DNA from 4 places in the Micromonospora sp. WMMD1219 genome. Region 1 is predicted to be linked to each of the others. Evidence: riboswitches for the same ligand, from Rfam matches in the RefSeq annotation. Region 1 holds a riboswitch; each other region holds the start of a gene.

What was found. Region 1 has a riboswitch for cyclic di-AMP ahead of ACN27C_RS16370 (coiled-coil domain-containing protein). Riboswitches for the same ligand answer to the same signal wherever they lie in the genome.
Region 2: linked by a shared signal. The riboswitch ahead of ACN27C_RS29845 (C39 family peptidase) and the one ahead of ACN27C_RS16370 (coiled-coil domain-containing protein) in region 1 are both predicted to bind cyclic di-AMP.
Region 3: linked by a shared signal. The riboswitch ahead of ACN27C_RS05605 (coiled-coil domain-containing protein) and the one ahead of ACN27C_RS16370 (coiled-coil domain-containing protein) in region 1 are both predicted to bind cyclic di-AMP.
Region 4: linked by a shared signal. The riboswitch ahead of ACN27C_RS23365 (transglycosylase family protein) and the one ahead of ACN27C_RS16370 (coiled-coil domain-containing protein) in region 1 are both predicted to bind cyclic di-AMP.

The regions. Positions count from the first base shown of each region.
Region 1 is NZ_CP186057.1:3,376,688-3,381,460, forward strand. It holds gene ACN27C_RS16360 (STAS domain-containing protein) at 58-417, shown strand; gene ACN27C_RS16365 (SRPBCC family protein) at 519-971, shown strand; gene ACN27C_RS16370 (coiled-coil domain-containing protein) at 995-2,068, opposite strand; cyclic di-AMP (ydaO/yuaA leader) riboswitch at 2,073-2,203, opposite strand; gene ACN27C_RS16375 (cation diffusion facilitator family transporter) at 2,347-3,261, opposite strand; gene ACN27C_RS16380 (HelD family protein) at 3,353-4,773, opposite strand, start outside.
Region 2 is NZ_CP186057.1:6,391,619-6,396,391, forward strand. It holds gene ACN27C_RS29835 (CDP-glycerol glycerophosphotransferase family protein) at 1-455, shown strand, start outside; gene ACN27C_RS29840 (alpha/beta fold hydrolase) at 462-1,208, opposite strand; gene ACN27C_RS29845 (C39 family peptidase) at 1,368-2,210, opposite strand; cyclic di-AMP (ydaO/yuaA leader) riboswitch at 2,415-2,556, opposite strand; gene ACN27C_RS29850 (hypothetical protein) at 2,865-3,629, opposite strand; gene ACN27C_RS29855 (hypothetical protein) at 3,757-4,101, opposite strand; gene ACN27C_RS29860 (acyltransferase family protein) at 4,182-4,773, opposite strand, start outside.
Region 3 is NZ_CP186057.1:1,182,654-1,187,426, reverse strand. It holds gene ACN27C_RS05615 (helix-turn-helix transcriptional regulator) at 8-349, opposite strand; gene ACN27C_RS05610 (carbonic anhydrase) at 517-1,170, shown strand; gene ACN27C_RS05605 (coiled-coil domain-containing protein) at 1,228-2,256, opposite strand; cyclic di-AMP (ydaO/yuaA leader) riboswitch at 2,261-2,391, opposite strand; gene ACN27C_RS05600 (YibE/F family protein) at 2,546-3,820, opposite strand; gene ACN27C_RS05595 (SHOCT domain-containing protein) at 3,984-4,193, opposite strand; gene ACN27C_RS05590 (metal-sensitive transcriptional regulator) at 4,318-4,617, opposite strand; gene ACN27C_RS05585 (heavy-metal-associated domain-containing protein) at 4,698-4,773, shown strand, end outside.
Region 4 is NZ_CP186057.1:5,013,057-5,017,829, forward strand. It holds gene ACN27C_RS23350 (SDR family oxidoreductase) at 1-521, opposite strand, end outside; gene ACN27C_RS23355 (winged helix-turn-helix transcriptional regulator) at 555-1,031, opposite strand; gene ACN27C_RS23360 (LLM class flavin-dependent oxidoreductase) at 1,079-2,641, opposite strand; cyclic di-AMP (ydaO/yuaA leader) riboswitch at 2,813-2,958, shown strand; gene ACN27C_RS23365 (transglycosylase family protein) at 2,957-3,607, shown strand; gene ACN27C_RS23370 (YbaB/EbfC family nucleoid-associated protein) at 3,795-4,244, shown strand; gene ACN27C_RS23375 (M4 family metallopeptidase) at 4,355-4,773, opposite strand, start outside.

The sequences.
Region 1 (4,773 bases):
TCGGTCGCGGCCCGCGTACTGATGAGGCGCCCGTCATGGGCGAGTGGAGGTGCTCGCGTGAGCCTGTCGATCGTGAAGTCGGTGCGGCCGGGTGGTGTCGTCCAGATCGCGCCCCGTGGGGAGATCGACGTCGACACCGCGTACGAGGTGCGGGAAGCGATCGCCGAAGTGCTCGCGAAGGGCCGCCCCTCGCGGATCGAGCTGAACATGCGGCTCGTCACGTTCATCGACTCGGTCGGCATCAGCGCCATGGTCGCGGGCTTCCAGACCTGCGAGGTCAGCGGCGTCAAGCTGGTGGTCACCGAGCCGAGCCGGTTCGTGCACCGGCAGCTCTGGGTGACCGGCCTGCTCGGCCTGTTCGGCGCGCCCGAGCCGTGGTTCGCCGACGACACCCCCGAGGTGCTGCCCGGCGCCTGAGCGCCGTTCACACCCCCTGCTGCCAGGGGACCTTCTACCCGTTGCCAGTCCGGCGTCGGTACGGGACGATCGTCGCGACGCACGACGGCGAGGGGGCCCGCTTGCAGAGCAGCGACAGCTTCAGCTACACCGTGCAGGCCCGGTGCACCCGGGCCGAGGCGGTGGCGCTACTGGGTGACCTGAGTCGCCAGGGCGAGCTGCATCCGCTGATCGTCCGGGTCCGGAAGCTGCCGGCCCGGCCGGGCGCGCTGGCCAGCTACGCGATCACCGACCGGCTGCAACTCGGCCCGCTGCACTTCCCGGTCACGTACCAGGCGGACGTGTTGATCGCCGGCGAGGACGAGGTCGTCACCGTGGCGCGGCAGCAGCCCGCCACGACGGTCCGCAACCACACCCGCCTGCGCGACGAGCCCGACGGCACGGTACGCATCGACGTGGAGATCACGCTCACCGCACCGGCACCGCTGTTCGGGTACGCGTTCCGCCAGGCCCGGGCGGCTCACCTGGGCCTGGCGGCGCGTCTCGGAGCGACCCTGGAGGGCCGGCCGACCTGATCCGGCCGCCCTCCAGGGTGCGCTCAGTACACCGACAGGTGCACGTGGTTGGTGTGGTCGCTGGACGGGTCGCCGTTGCCGCCGCTGTACGACTTCCACCCGCTGCTGGGCAGCCAGATCTGCTTGAACCAGATCACGTAGAGCACGGCGAGCGGGTCGGCGTTGCGCACGAAGTACGCGGCCAGGTTGTTGCCGTACGTCCGGTCGCCGCCGGTGGCCACGCCGCCGAAGCCGCTCTTCTGCGCGGCGAAGTCGCAGGCGCGCCCCTTCGGGTGCTCACCCGAGCCGCTGGGCCGGTGGCAGGAGACGTACCGGGTGAAGCCCGCCGCCTTGGCCTGTTGCAGCGCGTGCAGCGTGCGTGGGGTGATGCAGCCGTTCGCCGGGGTCGGGTCGTTGACGCTGCACGACTCCGACGGCCAGGAGCCGTCCGAGTTGCGCGGCGCGGGCTTCGCGTTCTTGCTGGAGGTGCCCTGGACGCTGCCACCGCCGCTGCTGCTGCGCGAGGCCCGGTCGTTCGCCACCTCGAGGGCACGCTCGGCCTGCTCCTTGCGCTTGCCCATCACCGCCACCTGCTTGCGCTGCTCGCGGATCTCGCCGTCGAGCTCGGTGCGGGTGCGGGTGGCCTCGTCACGGGTCGCGATCAGGTCGCGCAGCGTACGGTCCTCGTGCGCGGCGACCTGCTCCAGCGCGGCGGCCCGGTCCATGAAGCCCTCCGGGCTGCTGCTGCCGAGCAGCGCCCCGGCGGTGCCCAGGCGGCCGTTGCGGTACGCCACGGCGGCGATCTCGCCGACCTTGGCGTCCCGGACGGCCAGTTCGGCGCCGACCGTCTTGAGTTGTTCGTTGAGTTGCTTCTGCCGGTTCACCGACCGGTTGAGCGCGGCCTTCGCCTCCAGCCAGCCCTTGCTGGCCGCGTCGAGCTGGGCGCGCAGTTCGGGCGTGCCGCCCTCGTCGTCGCCGGGCGCGGCGGCGAGCAGGCCGGTCGCTGGCGCCGCCGAGGCGGGGGAGGCCGGAACGGTCGCGACGCCGAGGGTCAGCGTCGCGACGAGCAGGGCCGCCAACCGGGCGGCCGTCCGTCGTACAGGTGCCACTGGGGGCATTCACACGTCCTTCCGTCAGCGCCGACCGGGTTAGCTGACGGGTTCGGGACGGAAGATCCCTACCGCTGACGCGGATGCACCCCACGTACGTGGTTCCCCGGCTCGTCCCTGCGGACGATTAGGCGACGGCCGCCCCACCGGGGCCGGTGGCGCCCGCGGGTGCGGCCGCGACCGAGACTACCGGCGCTGCCCGGGCACGGCTCCGTGGAGCAGTGCCACTAGGCGGGGCAAAACCGGCATAAGACTACATTAGCCACAGTGATTTAAGTGTGTCCTAATCACCACTCGGTCTGTCCGCACACTCCAGCCGACGCTCCGGGTTCGACCTGCAACGTGGCGTGATCGATGGAGAAGTCCTCGTGCAGGGCGGCCCGCGCGGCGGCCAGCACGCCGGCCGGGTCCACGCCCGGGTCGGTGGTCAGGTGCGCCGAGGCCACCTCCATGCCCGAGGTGAGCGTCCAGACGTGCAGGTCGTGCACCTCGGCCACGCCGGGTACGGCGGCCAGCCGGTCGTGCACGGCGGTCACCTGGAGGTGTTCCGGCGCGGCCTGCACCAGGATGCGCAGCGCGGCCCGGCCGAGCCGCCAGGTACGCGGCAGGATGAACAGGCCGATCCCGACGGCGACCAGCGGGTCCGCCCACCACCAGTCGGTCACCGCGATGACCAGGGCGGCGGCGATCACGCCGAGCGAGCCGAGCAGGTCGCCGAGCACCTCCAGGTACGCCCCGCGCAGGTTGATGCTCTCCTTCGACCCGGCGCGCAGCAGCGCGAACGCGACGATGTTGGCGAGCAGGCCGAGCACCGCCACCACCAGCATCGGGCCGGCCAGCACCTCCGGCGGCTCGCCGAAGCGGCGTACCGCCTCGACCAGGACGTAGATGGCGACGGCGCCGAGCAGCACGGCGTTGGCGAGGGCGGCGAGCACCTCCAGCCGGTAGAGCCCGAACGTGCGCTGCGGGTCGGTGCCGGCCCGGCGGGTGGCGGTGATCGCCGCGAGGGCCATGCCGATGCCGAGGACGTCGGTGAACATGTGCCCGGCGTCGGAGAGCAGCGCCAGCGAGCCGGTGGTGAAGGCGGCCACCGCCTCGACCACCATCAGGGCGGCGAGCAGCGCGAACGCGGCCCAGAGGCGGCCCCGGTGGCGGTGTGCCGCGTTGGCCACCGCACCGCTGTGGTCATGACCTGCGCCCACGCCAACACCCTCCCTGCCGCGTACCGGCCCGGCCCAATGTATGTTCACATCGCTATGTATGCAAGTGAACTGTGGGTGGCGGCGGGGCCGGTCACCCCACCGGGTCGAGTGTGGTGAGGCGCTGGGTCGCCCGGGACAGCGCCACGTAGAGCGTGCGGACGCCCGAGCCGGGATCGGCCCGGATCTCACCCGGCGCCACCAGCACCACGCCGTCGTACTCCATGCCCTTGGCCTGAAGGCTGGTGACGACCTGGAGGCGGCCCGCGCCGAGCCCGCCCAGCCAGCCCGCCACCTCGTCCCGGCGCGGCACCGGCGTGATCACGCCGACGGTGCCCTCCACCTGCGCGAGCAGCGCCTCGGCCGCCTCGACGGTGGCCGCCGGCAGGTCGGCGGCGGGCACCGTGCGCTCGACCGGCGGCACACCCGTGGACCGCACCGCGGCGGGCAGCGGCAGGTCCGGGTAGAGGCGGCGGATCTCCGCCGCCGCCACCGCGAAGATCTCCGCCGAGTTGCGGTAGTTGGTGGTCAGCTCGTAGCGGTGCCGCTTGCGCCGGCCCAGCGCCTGGTCACGGGCCCGGTCCAGCTCCTGCGGGTCGCCGGTCCAGGCGGTCTGCGCCGGGTCACCGACCACCGTCCAGGACGCCAGCCGCCCGCGCCGGCCGACCATCCGCCACTGCATCGGCGAGACGTCCTGCGACTCGTCCACCACCACGTGCGCGTAGTCGCGGTAGTCGTCCGGACGCTCCCGCGCCGCCGCGCGGGCGGCGCGCTGCCGGTCGGCGTACGTGCTCAGCTCGCGCACGCCACCGGCGAGCTGGTACGGGTCGCGCTTGGGCCGGGCCCGCTGCACCGGCTTGCCGAGCAGCGCGTCCAGCTCGTCCAGCAGCGCGATGTCGGCCACCGTCAGCCCCTCGGTCGCGAGGCTCCGGTACGCGTCGCCGAGCAACCGGATCTCCGCCGAGGACAGGATCCCCCCGGCGTAGCGGCGCAGCCGGTCCGGGCGGGCCAGCCAGTCCAGCACGTGCCGCGGGTGCAGCCGGGGCCACCACGCCTTGAGGAACTCGCGGAACTCCGGCCGCTCGATGATCTCGTCCTCGAACGCGGGCTGCTCCGGCAACCGGCCCACACGCAGCGTGCGGGCCTGCGCGTAGAGCGCGGCGAGCACCGCGTCGAACGCCGCCCGGCGCACCTCGTTGCGGCGCGCGCCCCGGGCCAGCGTCCGGTCCCGGATCGCGTCCAGCGCGGGGCGCTCCAGGCGCAGCAGCTCGCCCCGGTAGAGCAGGCGCAGCTCGGCGGGGGAGTCCGGCACCGCGTCGCGTACCGCGCGTTCCAGCACCCGGCGCATCCGCAGCGACCCCTTCACCGCCGCCACGTCCGGCGGGTCGGTCCGGGACGCGGACAGGCCGGGGAACAGCGAGCCGAGCGAGTGCAGCGTGGCGGTCTCCTCGCCCAGCGAGGGCAGCACCGAGGCGATGTACTCGACGAACACGCCGGACGGGCCGACCACCAGGA
Region 2 (4,773 bases), 3.0 Mb from region 1:
GTCAGCTCGCCCGGCTCACCGAACTGCTCGCCGCCGACCGGGCGAAGACCGGCCGGCCGCACCTGTGGGGCGCCGCCGCGAGCCGCGAGCTGACGCTCACCGAGTGCGTCAACCGCGCCGACGCGCTGGTCTCCGACGTGTCCGGGGTCATCTCCGACTGGCTCTACTCCGGCAAGCCGTACGCGGTCACCGACACCGGCGCCGACGGCGCGCACTTCGTCGAGCGGTTCCCGCTCGCGGCGTCCGGCTACGTGCTGCGGCGTGACATGTCCAACGTGGACGAAGTGCTCACCGACCTGCTCGACGCCGACCCGAAGGCGGCGCGGCGCTGGGCGGCGCGGACCCGGTACCTGGGCGACTTCCCCGCCGACGGGTACGCCGAGGCGTTCCTCACCGCCGCCCGCCGGGAGCTGGAACCCGACTGGGCGGTCCCGGCGCCGCGCGCCGAGGTGTAGGCCCGCTCAGAGGTACGGGTCGAGCAGGGCGAGCACCGCCTCCGGATCCTCGACGTGCGCGTTGTGGCCCAGCCCGGGCAGCGTCGCCACCGGCACGCCCAGCTCCTTGAGCTGCGCGTCGGTCACCATCGGGTCCAGCTCGCCCCGGGCCAGCAGCACGGGCACACCGGTGGCGGCCAGCAGGGCCGGCAGCCGGGGCTCCCCGACCGCGAACGCGGCCGGGTCCATCGCGAGCCGCCAGCGGCCGTCCACCCGGCGCAGCCCCGCCTCCACCACCGGATGGTCCGGTGCGAACAGCCCGGCGAGCCCGGAGACCCGCAGGTAGCGGCGGGCCGCCTCGTCACGGGTGGCGAACCAGGTGACCGGCCGGGCGGCCAGTTCCGCCGACTTGGCCAGTTCGGCCGGGGACCAGACCGCCTTGATGCCGAGCCCGACCACCGCGTCGACCGGAAGCCCTCGCTGCCGGGCGGCGAGCGCCAGCGCCACCACGCCGCCGAGCGAGTGCCCGAGCAGCACCAGCCGGTCGTCCGGGCTGAGCCGGACCGGGCCGAGCCCGTCGACCACGCGCTGGGCCAGGGCCTCGAACGAGTAGCCGTCGAGCGAGGGCGACCAGCCGTGTCCCGCGAGGTCGGGGGCGAGCCAGCGGCCGGGCCAGCGGCGTTCCAGCAGCGGCGCCCAGGGCAGCCACACCTCGCCGGTGGCACCCATGCCGTGCAGGAGAATCAGGTGCCGCTTCCCCGTCGCATCGCCCATTGGCGCAGTCTGCCACCGCCCGCCCCGGACACGCGAGACCGCACCCCGGCCAGCCTCGTCGCCCGCCATCCCGTCGATCTTGCGGTTTCGGCCCGTGGGACGCCCGGCTTGCCCGTTGTGACGGGGCCGCAACTGCAAGATCAGCGGGGCCGGGCGGGGTCAGGCGGAGTAGCCGCGGGTGGAGACCCAGTTCGCCAGGTCGATCGTGGTGACCCAGTACGACGGCAGCGACGGGTCGGCCGAGTCGGCGATGCGCACGGTCCGGCCGTCGTCCTTGTAGCCGACCACGGCGACGTAGTGGCCGCCCGGGAACGAGTGCCAGCCGCCGTTGGTGTCGGTGGCGGTGCCGGCGACGTTCGCGACGACCGCGCGGCCGTTGGTGATCGCCTCGACCACGTCGGCCTGGAGCCGGTCCATCTGGGCCGGGGTGGCGGTGCCGGGGATCATGCGGGTCCGGTACGGGTTGCCCTTGACCTGCTGGTTGAGCACCCGGGTGGTGTCCTCGGCCGAGTTGGTGCCCATCTCGGTGGTGCCGAGCGGGCCGGCGAGCGCGTCCTGGCTGCGTTCGATGCCGGCGGCGCTGAGCGCGTTGCGCACGGCGGCCGGACCGCAGTAGAAGTAGTTGATCTGCGCCTGGTAGTCGTAGTCGAGCGACTTGCTCGACGGCGGCTTCGGCTTGGCCTTGGGCGTGGTGTCCGGGTCGGCCGTGGCCTTCTTCGACGGGGAGGCGCTCGGCGACGCGCTGGGCGCGGCGGAGGCGCTGGGCGACGCCGGCGGGACGGCGATGCGGGCCTCGCCGCGGCTGGCGGGCTGCTCGCCGAGACGGGCGGCGCCGAGATCGGCGACCGCCGCGGTGTTCTCCTCGACCGGGGCGTCGTCACCGGCGGTGGCGACGGTGCCGGCGCCGGCGGCCAGCACGAGCGCGGCGGCCGATCCGGCGATGATCTGGTACGGGCGCTCGGTGACGATCCGTCGCAGCTGACGCTTCAGGTGGTGCTTCACGAAATCCTCCACGGGGCGTGAGCGGCGCACGCCGGCCCGGCACGCGGAGGAACTCACACGTGCTGGCGGGGCCGGATGGCCGGGGGATCGGGAACGCCCGTGATGCCGGGCGCCCAGGGGGCGGTTGCCGGTCGCGCGTCAGGCGAGCGCGGGCACCGCGGTGCCGTGGAGGCGGGGGGACGATCGAGGGGTGGGCAAGAGGGGTACTCCTTCCGTGGCCGCCGACCGGGTTAGCTGACGGATTCGGGCGGGAAGTACGCCCTACCGCGGGCCGTGGCTCGCGGATTCACCCCGATGGTGCTCATGGGTCCCCGGTTCGTGGAACACGATTAGGCGGGTCGGTGCGGCGTCGCCGTCGGCGATCGATTACCGCATCGGACGCGCCGACACTACCGGTGGGTATGTCCCATGCCAAGCGCTCCCACCTGCGTAAACGTGATCCGCGGTAACGGATTTCGGAACACCCGGTTACTGACTTCGCTCAATGGGACAAGCAGTTTCGACGGCACCCGGCGGCGGAAAGCGGACAGACGGCCAGCACCGGCCCGGCAATCGCGCGACTCGATGACCTGTTCCGCGCCGGACGCCCGTTTCGGCGGCCCGGGTGACCGGGCTCACCACATTCCGGGTAACGATTCGGTCGAGACGGTCGTCTCAGCCGACCCGGGCCGGGCGCCACCGGGCGTTGCGGACCGTCGCGGGCACCGGCTGGGCGCTCGCCGTCGCGCTCCGGTACACCGGGGCGGGCCGCAGCGCCACGGTGGCGGCGTACGCCTCGGCGGCGAGCGTCCGGGCGGCCTCGGCGGCCAGTTCCGCGTCCCGCCACGCCGCCCGCTCCCGCTCGGCGGCGCTCTCCCATCCGGCCCGGCGACCGTCCCGGACGGTGCGTGCCAGCACGGTCTCCTGCTCGGCCGGGTGCCGGCGCGGATCCCACCCGTTGCGACCCGCCAGCACGTCGGCGAGCTGACGGGCGGTCAGGTCGCCCCGCCAGTGCGCCGTCATGGCGGCGTGGTGCAGCCAGCGCTCCCGGGCCGCGTACTCAGCCGGGGTGCGCGGGGTGCGCGGGGCGGCCAGCGCGGCGGCGCCGGCCAGGCGGCGGGCGGCGGCGTCCGCCTCGTCGTACGCGGTCCAGGCCCGTTCCGCCTCGTCCTGCGCGGCCAGCCACCGCTCCCGGCGGCGGCGGGCCGTCTGGGCGGCCCCGGCGGCGGCCACCGCCACCTCCTCGGCGTACCGGACCAGGTCGTCGCGGCGGGCGGCGTCGGCGTCGGCCGGTTCGGGGACGGCGTCCGGCGCGGGCTCGCGTTCGGGCCGGGCGACGAGCGCGGCGAGCAGGCCCAGCGCGAGCAGCAGCAGGAAGGACCAGATGGCCGCGGCCTCGGGCACGGAGGTGAGGAAGTGGTACAGAGCGGTCTGCGACATGGTCGGCACCTCACGGGAAGAACCTGGCGGGAGGGCCGCACGGCCGGCCGGGGCGGGCGGGCCACCGGGAGGCGGGTGCGGGGATGACGTTCGGTGGGTGCGGGAACGGGCGCGGCCCGTGGGCGGATCAGCGGGCGGGCGGGGCCCGTGGGCCGGCCGGCGCGGCGGCCCGTCCGGCCGGGACCGGCTCCGCGACGGCCGGGACCGTCGCCCGGCGAGCGGGCGCCGGGACACCGGCGGGCGAGGCCGGCCGCTCGGCCACGCGGTCGACCTCCGGCCGCGCGGCGGTCGAGGCGCCCGTGACCGTGTACGCCGAGGCGGCGACCGCCGGAGCCGGGGCGGCAGCGGCGACACCGGACGGCAGCGTGGCGGCGCCGAACGAACAGGCGACCACCACGGCGAGACTGGCGAGCATCCGGGCGGTCCAGCGCGCCACCCACCACACGGGGCAGGTGAGCGCGATCGGAAGCACGGGTACAAATTACCGCCGATCCCCCACGAACGCACCGCCGCACGGCGTGTCGCGGACCGGCCGGCAGACGACGGCGCGTGTCAGTCCGGGCGACGCCGCCCGGCGTACTCGATGCCCTCGGCCCGACGGGCGACGGACGTCGCGCCCCCGTCGGCGGCCGGGGTGGCGGCGTCCTCGGCGGACCCGCGTGGAGCCGGCACGGCCGGTGCGCGCGACGCCGTGCGGGCCCGGCGGGACGGGCCGAGCAGGCGCATCATCGGCAGCTCCACCCAGCGGTGCAGCGCGGCGGCCAGCGCGAGCGTGACCACCAGGAAGCCGAGCACCGCGACCGGGCCGCGCCAGCCGGGCAGCCCGGTCCCCCAGTGCCCGGTCAGCCGCAGCACAGTGACCATGACCAGCACGTGGACCAGGTAGAAGGCGAACGAGACCTCACCGAGCCAGACCATCGCGCGGGACCGCCAGGGGGTGGGCCGGCCCCGCACGTCGGCGTCCGCCGCGGCGGCGATGACCAGCAGGTACGCGACCGCGAGCAGTGCCGCCCAGAACTCGGCCGGGATCCACAGCGCGGCCACCACCCAGGTGGTGACGAACAGCCCGGTGGCGACGGCGAGGTTCGGTCCGCGCCAGCGGTGCCGGCGCATCAGCTCGGCGGCGGCCACCCCCATCCAGAAC
Region 3 (4,773 bases), 2.2 Mb from region 1:
GTCCGGGTCACCTGTCGGCGGTGGCGTCCCCGGCCGGCTCGGCGGCGAAGAGGGCCAGCAGGGCGCCGACCTGCTGGTCGGCCTCGGCCGGGTGCCGGAAGCGGCCCTTCGGGTTGATCGTGTACTTGTTGCGCCGTCCCACCCGCGTACGCCGCAGGTAACCCCCTGCTTCCAGGTCGGCGACGATGGCCTGGGCCGCCCGTTCGGTCACACCCACCTCGTCGGCCACGTCGCGCAGCCGGGCGGTGGGGTTGCGCGCGATCGCGAGCAGCACGTGGCCGTGGTTGGTGAGGAAGGTCCAGTTACGGCGGCTCCCGTCCTCAACTGGTGTGGTCGCCATGGTGGTCATGCTATGGCCACCGCCGCCACCGGCCGAATCGGCGCGGGCCGAGGGCGGGTGGCAACGGGAAAGTATGAAATGCGTATCACGAATCTTGACGGGCCCCGAGGTGCGTGTGACCGTGGGTCGCGAGGCCGTTCGGCCCGGTAGTTCCCCAGGTAGACGAGGTGAGGGACATGACGCCGAGCACCCCGGAGCAGGCACTGACCGAACTGCGTGCCGGTAACCACCGGTTCGTCACCGGTGCCCCGCAGCATCCGAATCAGGACGCCGGGCACCGCGCGGCTGTCGCCGACGGCCAGCATCCCTTCGCGGTGATCGTCGGCTGCTCCGACTCACGGCTCGCCGCCGAGATCATCTTCGACCGCGGTCTCGGTGACCTCTTCGTGGTGCGTACGGCCGGGCACACCGCCGGGCCGGAGGTGCTCGGCAGCGTCGAGTACGCGGTCACCGTGCTCGGCACGCCGCTCGTGGTGGTGCTCGGGCACGACTCGTGCGGCGCGGTCCAAGCCGCCCGGGAGGGGTTCCGGACCGGGTCCGCTCTGGTCGGGCACCTGGGCGCGGTGGTGGACGCGGTCTCGCCCAGCCTGCTGCGCGCCTCCCGCCAGGGCGTCGACGACCTCGACGGCATCATCGACGTGCACATCGCGCAGACCGTCGAGACGCTGCTGGCCCGCTCCGCCGTGCTGGCTGAGCGGGTGGCGGCCGGGCGGTGCACGGTGGTGGGCATGTCGTACCGGCTCGCCGGCGGCGAGGTGCGGACCGTGGCGCAGTCCCCGGCCCCGCTGCCCGCTCCGGCGGCGCCCGCCGACCCGGCGCTGGCCGGCTGAGCCGTCGGGAAGACGAAAAGGGGCCGCCCGAGGGCGGCCCCTTTCACCGTGTCCGGGTCAGAGCAGCGACATGTGGACGTGGTCGGTGTGGTTCGACGGTCCGCTGTACGAACTCCAGCCGGTGGCCGGGAACCAGATCTGCCGGTTCCAGATGACGTAGTAGATGCCCAGCCGGTCGGCGTTGCGGATGAGGAACGCGGCGACCTCGTTGCCGTACCGGCGGGTGTCGTTGTTGTGCCAGGGCGCGAAGCCGCTGTTCTGGAGCGACCAGTCGCACGCCTTGCCCTTGGGGTGCTCCCACGGCCCGCCAGGCCGGTAGCAGCCCACGAAGCGCTTGAAGCCCGCGCGGCGGACCTCCTTGTACGCGTGCAGCGTGCGCGGGGTGACGCAGCCCGACGTGGTCGGGTCGTCCTCGCTGCACGACTCGGCCTTCCAGCCGCCGTCGGCCGTGCGGCCGGGGGCGATCTTGGCGACCGGTGAGGTGGCGGAGACCAGGCCGCCGGTGAAGCCGAGACCGCCGACGAGCTTCAGCGCGCGCTCGGCCTGTACCTTCTCGCGCTCCATCGCGTTCTTCTGCTTCTCCTGCTCGCGCACCTCGGCGTCGAGCGCGATCTTGGCCTGCTCGGCGCGGGTCTTGACCGCGTTGATGGCGGCCAGGCGCTGCGCGTTGAGGAGGTTCAGCTCGTCCAGGGCGTTGACCCGGCGGACGAACGAGTCGGGCGAGTTGCTCTCCAGCAGCATCGCCATGGCGCCCATCCGGCCGGTCCGGTAGGACTGGGCGGCGAGCTGGTTGACCTGCGGGCTGAGCGCGTCGAGTTCGGTCTGTGCCGTCTTCACCTCGGCCGCCAGCCGCCGCTGGCGGTCCTGCGACTTGGCGAGCTTTGCCTTGGCCTGGAGGAAGTTCCGGTTGGCGGCGTCGATCGCCTCGGTGATGAGCGGCGGTTCGCCGTCCTCCTCGTGTCCCGAGGGGGTGCCGGGGGCCGCCGCGGTGGGGGCCGCGGTCGCCGGGGCCGGCCCGGCCAGCACTGCCAGCGAGGTCAGCACGGCCACCACGGGTGTCAGCCAGCGGCGCAGGGGTGCCGTCACAGTGTTCCCTTCCGTCGGCCGCCGACCGGGTTAGCTGACGGGTTCGGGACGGAAGTGGCCCCTACCGCTGTCGCGGATTCACCCCATGTACCTGGTTCCCCGGCTCGCCCGCGGGCGATTGGGCGGCGGCACCGCTGGCGCCGGTGCGCGCCTTCGGCGGTGACCGGCAGCGAGGTTACCTGACAGCACTCCTGAGGATCTACGTCCGGAAGCCGACCAATAGCGAGATTTCGCCGTGGCGCACCGTGACCAGCGTCGCGTTTGAAATCGATGGTCACGCTGCGGAGTGTCACCATGCGGCCTCCGTACTCTTCCCGCCGCCGAGCGCCTCCAGCGCGTCGTCCCGTCCGGCCGGCGGCCGGGCCGCGGGTGGCGCCGGCTCCGCGCCGCGCGAGTGCCGTCCGGCGGTGGTCACGACCGCGGCCAGTCCGGTCGTCAGCGGTACGGCGGCGATCAGGCCGAGCGTGGCCACCGCGCTGCGGACGATCTCCTGGGCGAGGAACTCGCTCGTGAGGATCTCGCTCACCGGGCGGGAGTCGGCGACCAGCAGGAGCAGCAGCGGCAGCGAGGCGCCCGCGTACGCCAGCACGATGGTGTTGACGGTGGACGCGATGTGCGCCCGGCCGACCCGGGTCGCCGCCCGGTAGAGCTGCCGCCGGGACAGGCCGGGGTTGGCGTGCGCCAGTTCGGTGACGGTGGCCGCCTGGGTGACCGTGACGTCGTCCAGCACGCCCAGCGAGCCGATGATGATGCCGGCCAGGAGCAGGCCGTGCAGGTCCACGTCGCCCTGGAACATGGACAGCGTGGTGGCGTCCTCGCTGCCGAATCCGGTCAGGTGGGTGGCGGACGTGGCGAGCAGGCCGAGCACGCCGGTGACCACCAGGCTGCCGAGCGTGCCGAGCACCGCCACGGACGTCTGCGCGGTGATGCCGTGGGTCAGGTAGAGCACCACGAACATGATCAACGCGGCGCCCACTATCGCCACCAGCAGCGGAGGCTGACCGGCGCCGATGCCCGGCAGCACGAAGCCGAGCAGGATGGCGAAGCTGGCCACCAGGCCGCCGAGCGCGGCGAGACCGCGCCAGCGGCCGAACGCCACGATCGCGGCGGCGAAGAGCACCATCAGCCAGATCAGTGGCGTGCCGCGCTGGTGTTCGGCGATGTTGTAGGACTTCACCGCCGGGTCGGCCGGGTCGGTCAGCTCGACCAGGACGACCTCGTCGCCGACCGCGACCCGGGGCGCGCCCGGCCCGGCCGGGATCGGCGTCTCGACCTGCCGGCCCGCGTCCGGGCCCTGCTCGACGGTCACCGTCACAGTGCCGCAGGGGCCACCTGCGCCGTCCGGGGACTCCGGGGTCGGCGGGCAGGGTTCGGTGACCACCCGGGTCACGGTGCCGTGGTAGCGGGGGACGTCCGCGCCGCCGACCGGCTCCCGGTCCTGCCGGGGCCAGAGCACCAGCGCCGCGATCACGGTGATCACGAACAGCGGCACCACGACGGCGACGAGCAGCCGTCGTACGCCCGGCGGCGCGGCGGGTGCGGGGTGGGTGTGGTCGGCACCCATGGCGTCTCTCCCAACGGTCGCGGCGACGCCTGGTCCGCCGGACCGGTCTGGTCACCCGGCCGGCGTGGACGTGTCGACCACGTCCGGGTCGTCGCCCGGCCATGGTAGGCAACCCGGCCGGGCGCTTCCGGGCACCGTGACCGTGACGCGCGCTCCGCGCGGATCAGCCCAGGCCGGCCCGGCGTCGCCGGTACTCGTCCTCGTCGATCTCGCCGCGGGCGTACCGCTCGTCCAGGATGCGCCGGGCCGTCGTCGGGCCCAGGTACTGCGGGCCGGTCCACCGCACGGCCGCCCAGACGAGGCCCGCCAGCACCGCGAGCACCAGCAGGGACCAGATCCACATCCAGCCCATCATCGGGCTCTGCCACATCATCGGGCCGCCCTCCGTCCGTCGCCGCGGGTCCGCCGGGCCGGCCTGCCCGCCACTTCGACGGTACGACCGGCACGACGCGTCGGCGCGGGTCGATGTGCCCTGCTCCGAGGGTCGGAGGTCCCGCTCAGCCGCGCTTCATCAGGCGGCCGACGGCGGCCATCATCTCGGTCGCCATCTCGTCGGCCCGGCCCTCGGCGGCGCCCTCGTGCATGCAGTGCCGGGCGTGGCCGTCGAGCAGGCCCAGGCCGACCTTGTCCAGCGCCGCCTGGATGGCCGAAATCTGGGTCAGCACGTCGATGCAGTATCGGTCGTCCTCGACCATCTTCTCGATGCCACGGACCTGGCCCTCGATCCGGCGGAGCCGGGCGAGGAGTTGGTCCTTGCTGGCGGTGTAGCCCCGGGTCGGGCTGGACGGCGCGGTCATGAAACCGAGGATAGCGTACCCCTCGGGGGTATGCTAACGTTCCGAACGTACCCCTAGGGGGTATCAGATCGGAGGGCGAGATGGAGACCACCTACCAGGTGAGCGGCATGACCTGCGGGCACTGCGTCAACTCGGTGAGCACCGAGCTGAGCGCGT
Region 4 (4,773 bases), 1.6 Mb from region 1:
ATGTAGCCCACGTGCAGGCCCGCGACACGGACGCCCCGGCCGGCCAGCTCGACGCGCAGGGCGTTCGTCATCGACCACTCGGCGGCCTTGGCCGCGCCGTACGCGCCGACGCCGGGGAACGTGAACCAGGACAGCGCCGACAGCACGTTCAGGATCGTGCCGCCGCCGTTGGCCGCGATCCGGGGCGCGAACGCCCGTACCACCGACAGCGTGCCGAGGTAGTGCGTCTCCAGCTCCAGCCGGATCTGCGCGAGGTCGCCGTCGAGCAGGTCGGTGCCGGTGCTCACGCCGGCGTTGTTGACCAGCAGCGTCACGTCACCGGCCCGCTCGGCGGCGGCGGCCACCGATGCTGGGTCGGTGATGTCGAGGCGTACCGGGGTGACGCCGGGCAGCTCCACGGTGTCCGGGTTGCGGGCGCCGGCCCAGACGGTGGCGCCGCGCGCGACGAGTTCGGCGGCCAGGTGCCGGCCGAAGCCGCGGTTGGCGCCGGTGACCAGGGCGGTGCTTCCAGCGATCTTCATGGTCTCGCTCCGAGGTGTGGTGGAAAAGGGAGGTCAGGCGGACAGCAGGCCCGGGCCGGGCAGGACGGCCAGCTCGCCGGGCGGTACGTCGTGCCCGGCGTCGCAGCGCAGCCGCGCGTGCACCGGCGCGCCGCACTCGTCGTGGGCAACCCGGACCGCCGGGCCGGCCTCGTCGGCGGCGTACGCGTCGCCCCACTGCCGCAGCGCGACGAGCACCGGGATCAGGTCGCTTCCCTTGGCAGTGAGCACGTACTCGTCGCGGGTGCGCTGCCCGGGCTCGCGGTAGGGACGCCGGTCGAGCAGCCCGTCGGCGACGAGTTGCTTGAGGCGTGCGGCGGCCACCGGCTCGCTGACGCCGACCCGCCGGGCGAAGTCGTCGAAGCGGCGGGTGCCGAACGACGCCTCCCGCAGCAGGAGCAGCGTGGTGCGGTTGCCGACCACCTCGAGCGCCCGGGCGATCGAGCAGTTGGCGGTGGACCAGGAGTCACGGTGGGCGAGGAGGTCCGTCATGGCGTCGACGGTACCCACCTGACTTAGGGAACCAAAAGTCAGCTACCTCACAGCTGGCCGGGGAAGAAACCGTGCCGGGCCAGCGGCTCGACGATCTGGTGCTCCTCGTACGACAGGTGCGACAGCAACGTGTCGGTGAGCAGGTCCACCGCCTCCTGGAGTCCGGTGAAGTCGCCGGGCCGGCGGACCAGCTCCACGAGTGCCCGGTCCACGCTCTCCACCACGCCGTGGATCACCACGTGCTCCTCCTCCAAGCGGTCCAGCACGGCGGCCAGCCCGGCCTCGGAGCGGCGCAGGTGCGGGAAGATCGAGGCGTCCTCCAGCCCGTGGTGCTGGGTGACCATCGTGCAGTAGGCCGCGCAGTACGCCCCGAGCGTCCAGTTGTTCTGCCGCATGGTCATCTCGTTCAGCGCGGCCCGCGCCCGGCCCGGTGTGACCGAGCCCTGCTTGACCTGTTCCAGCAGGTCGCGCACCTGGGCCAGCTCCTGCCGCAGGTGGTCGTGCACGTCCACCAGGTGCTGCCCGGCGGCCTGTCCCCGGGCCGGGTAGGTGTGCCCGGCCGGTGGCGGCGGGGCGCTCGGGCGGGTGGACTCGTCCCAGGGGCGGCGCGCGCTCAGGCGTACCCCCGGGTCGGGGGTGGGGGTGACACCCAGCGTGCTCGGGCCGCCGGCGGCGGCCTGCTCCTCGGCGGCCGCGCGGGCACCGCCGCCGGGCGTGGCGCGCTCGGCGGCGACCAGCTCCCGCACGGCGGGCGCGACCTCCTGGCCGAAGATCTGGATCGCGCGCGGCTCGTCGCTGCCGAGGATGAACGTGGTGATGCCGTGCTCCAGCGTGAGCCCGGCCAGTTCCTCCACCCACTGGTCCGGCGGCCCGGCCAGGAAACCGGCCGACGAGCGGGCGAACGTGCCGGTCACGTTGAGCATGCGGCGGATCGCGGCCGGGTCGCGCCCGGCGGCCCGGGCGCCCTCGTCGACGAGCGCGTTCAGGGCGGGCAGCTCGTCGGGGCCCTTCGGCAGGTACGACAGGGACGGCAGCCAGCCGTCCGCGGCGCGGCCGACCAGGCGCAGCATGCGCGGCTTGTACGCGCCGACCCAGATGCCCACCGGGTGCGCGGGCGCCGGGCCGCGCTTGGCGCCGACCACCCGGTAGTGCTCGCCGTCGACCCGGATCATGCCGCGCCGGTCGGTGTCCCAGACCTCGCGGATCACCCGGATCGCCTCGTCCAGGGCCTCGACGGCGGCGCCGGGGGACAGGCGCCGCCCGCCGGTCGCCTCGATCGCGTCCCAGAACGCGCCCGCGCCGAGCCCCAGCTCGACCCGGCCGCCGGTGAGCAGGTCCAGGCTGGCGATGCTGCGGGCCAGCACCACCGGCTGGCGCAGCGGCAGGTTGAGTACGTTGCCGGCCAGGCGGATGCGCTCGGTGGCGGCGCCCACGTAGGACATCAGCGTCCAGGTGTCCAGGAAGCCCGGCTGGTACGGGTGGTCCTGGAACGTGACCAGGTCCAGCCCGACCTGCTCGCAGAGCCGGGCGAGCGCCACCACCTGGTCGGGCTGCCCGGCGGCGGGGGTGAGGAAGCCGCCGAAGGTCAGCTCGTGTCCGTGATCGGTCATCCGTCCCGTCCTCCCGTGATCTTGCCTGGCCCTGCCACCGTAGCGCCGCCGCCGGTAGCCCGGCCGGGTGAAGAGCATCACAAGAAGTGGACGATCGTCGCAAAACGCTCCTAGCGTCGGTTTCGTTCGCAGACGCGGACACCGCGGGCCGGAAACGCCAAATCCCGCCGCCGTCCCCGGTAACCGAACCTCGCGCGGGAGCGGGGGAACCACACGTTCCACGGTGCATCGTCACCTCGGGGTGAAGCCGCCACCGGCGGCCGGGCTCCTCGGCCCGAACCCGACAGCTCACCTCGTCGGCGTGGAGGAATCCACATGGCAACTGAATACTCAGCCCGAAGCCGCCGTACCGCTCTCGGGGCGGTTCTGGCCGGCGCCGCCGTCGGCGCCGCGACCCTCTTCGGCCCGGCCGCCCCGGCCAGCGCGGGCGTCAACTGGGACGCGGTCGCGCGCTGCGAGTCAGGCGGCAACTGGAAGATCAACACCGGCAACGGCTACTACGGCGGGCTCCAGTTCTCCCGCGCCACCTGGAACGGCTACGGCGGCAAGAAGTACGCCGCCCGCGCCGACCTGGCCAGCCGCTCCGAGCAGATCGCCGTCGCCGAGAAGGTGCTGCGCGGTCAGGGCATCGGCGCGTGGCCGGTCTGCGGCAGGAAGGGCGGCTCGGCGAACGCCGGGTCGGCCGCGGCCGGCGAGCGGGCCACCACGAAGGCCACTCCGCGCAAGGCCGCCCCGGAGCGGCCGGCCCCGCGCAAGGCCGCGCCGGAGCGGCCCGCGACGAAGGCCGCGCCGCAGCCCGCGAGCGGTGCCGGGACGTACGTGGTCCGGCGCGGGGACACCCTGTCGGAGATCGCCGTGGCGCAGCGCGTCGACGGCGGCTGGCGTGCCCTGCACGAGCGCAACCGGGCAGTGGTCGGCGACGACCCGGGCCTGATCTTCCCCGGTCAGCGGCTGCGCCTGCGCTGACAGCGGTCCGGAGAACGCCCGGCCGGTCCGTCCGGCCGGGCGTTCACCCGTCCGCGACACGCCGCGTCGCCGGTGTCCGGCCTGCTCGCGGCGCCGGGGCGCGGCCCGCGACAGCCGGTGACCGCGATTCGTCGGAGCCGGTTGCTAGGGTCACGGTGCTCGGCTAAGACGTGAAGAAAGCGCGGAAATGACCAACGACCCGTTCTCGGCGGCCGCGAGCCTCGACGAGATGCTGACCCGCACGCAGCAGGCGCTCACCGCGATGCGCTCCCGGGCCTCGGCGCACGCCGACGGCGAGCCGGGCGACCTGCTCCGCGCCGAGGGCACGGCCGCCGGCGGGCGGGTCCGCGCGGTCGCCGTCCAGGGTGGCCGGCTGGATTCCGTGACGGTCGACCCGGAGCTGGCCGGCGAGCCCCTCGACGTCCTCTGCGGACACCTCGTCACCGCCGCCAACGCCGCGTTGTCCGAGCTGGACGCCCAGGTCAGCGCGTCGGCGCGGGCCGACGCCGACGCGCTCGCCGCCCGGCTCGGCACCATGGGCGACCAGGTCGAGCTGTTCGGCCGCGCGATGCACGAGGCGGCCGCGCGGATTCACCGCGACCGCGGCACCCCGTCCCGGGCCGGCAGCCCGGCCTGACCCGACGGCCGCGTGGCGCCGCGACCCCGCGACGCCCGGCACGACGAGGCTCTGGCACGACGAGGCGGCCGGCCGCCGGGAGGACGACGACCGGCCGCGCTACGCCACGGTCAGCTCAGGGTGACCGCGGTGTCGTCGACGACGAAGGACGTCTGCAACGAGCTGTCCTCCACGCCGCTGAACGAGATGGTCGCCGTGGTGCCCGCGAGCGACGAGATGTCGAAGGACCGCTGCACGTAGCCGGTGGCCTTGTTCAGGTTGGAGTAGGTGGCCAGCGTGGTGCTGCCCGCCTTGACGGTGAGCTTGTCGTACGCGGTGCTGGTGGTCGACTCCGCGCTGTCGACGTGCAGCCAGAAGCTCAACGTCGCCCGGCATCCGGCCGGGATCGTCACCGACTGGCTGAGCGTGTCGGTGTGCGACGAGCCGTACCCGTCCAGCCACGCCTTGTACGAGCCGCCGTGTGCGGCCTGGCCGCTGTCGGTGGTGATGACGCCGGACGAGGCGCTCCAGCTCACGTTGCCCGACTCGA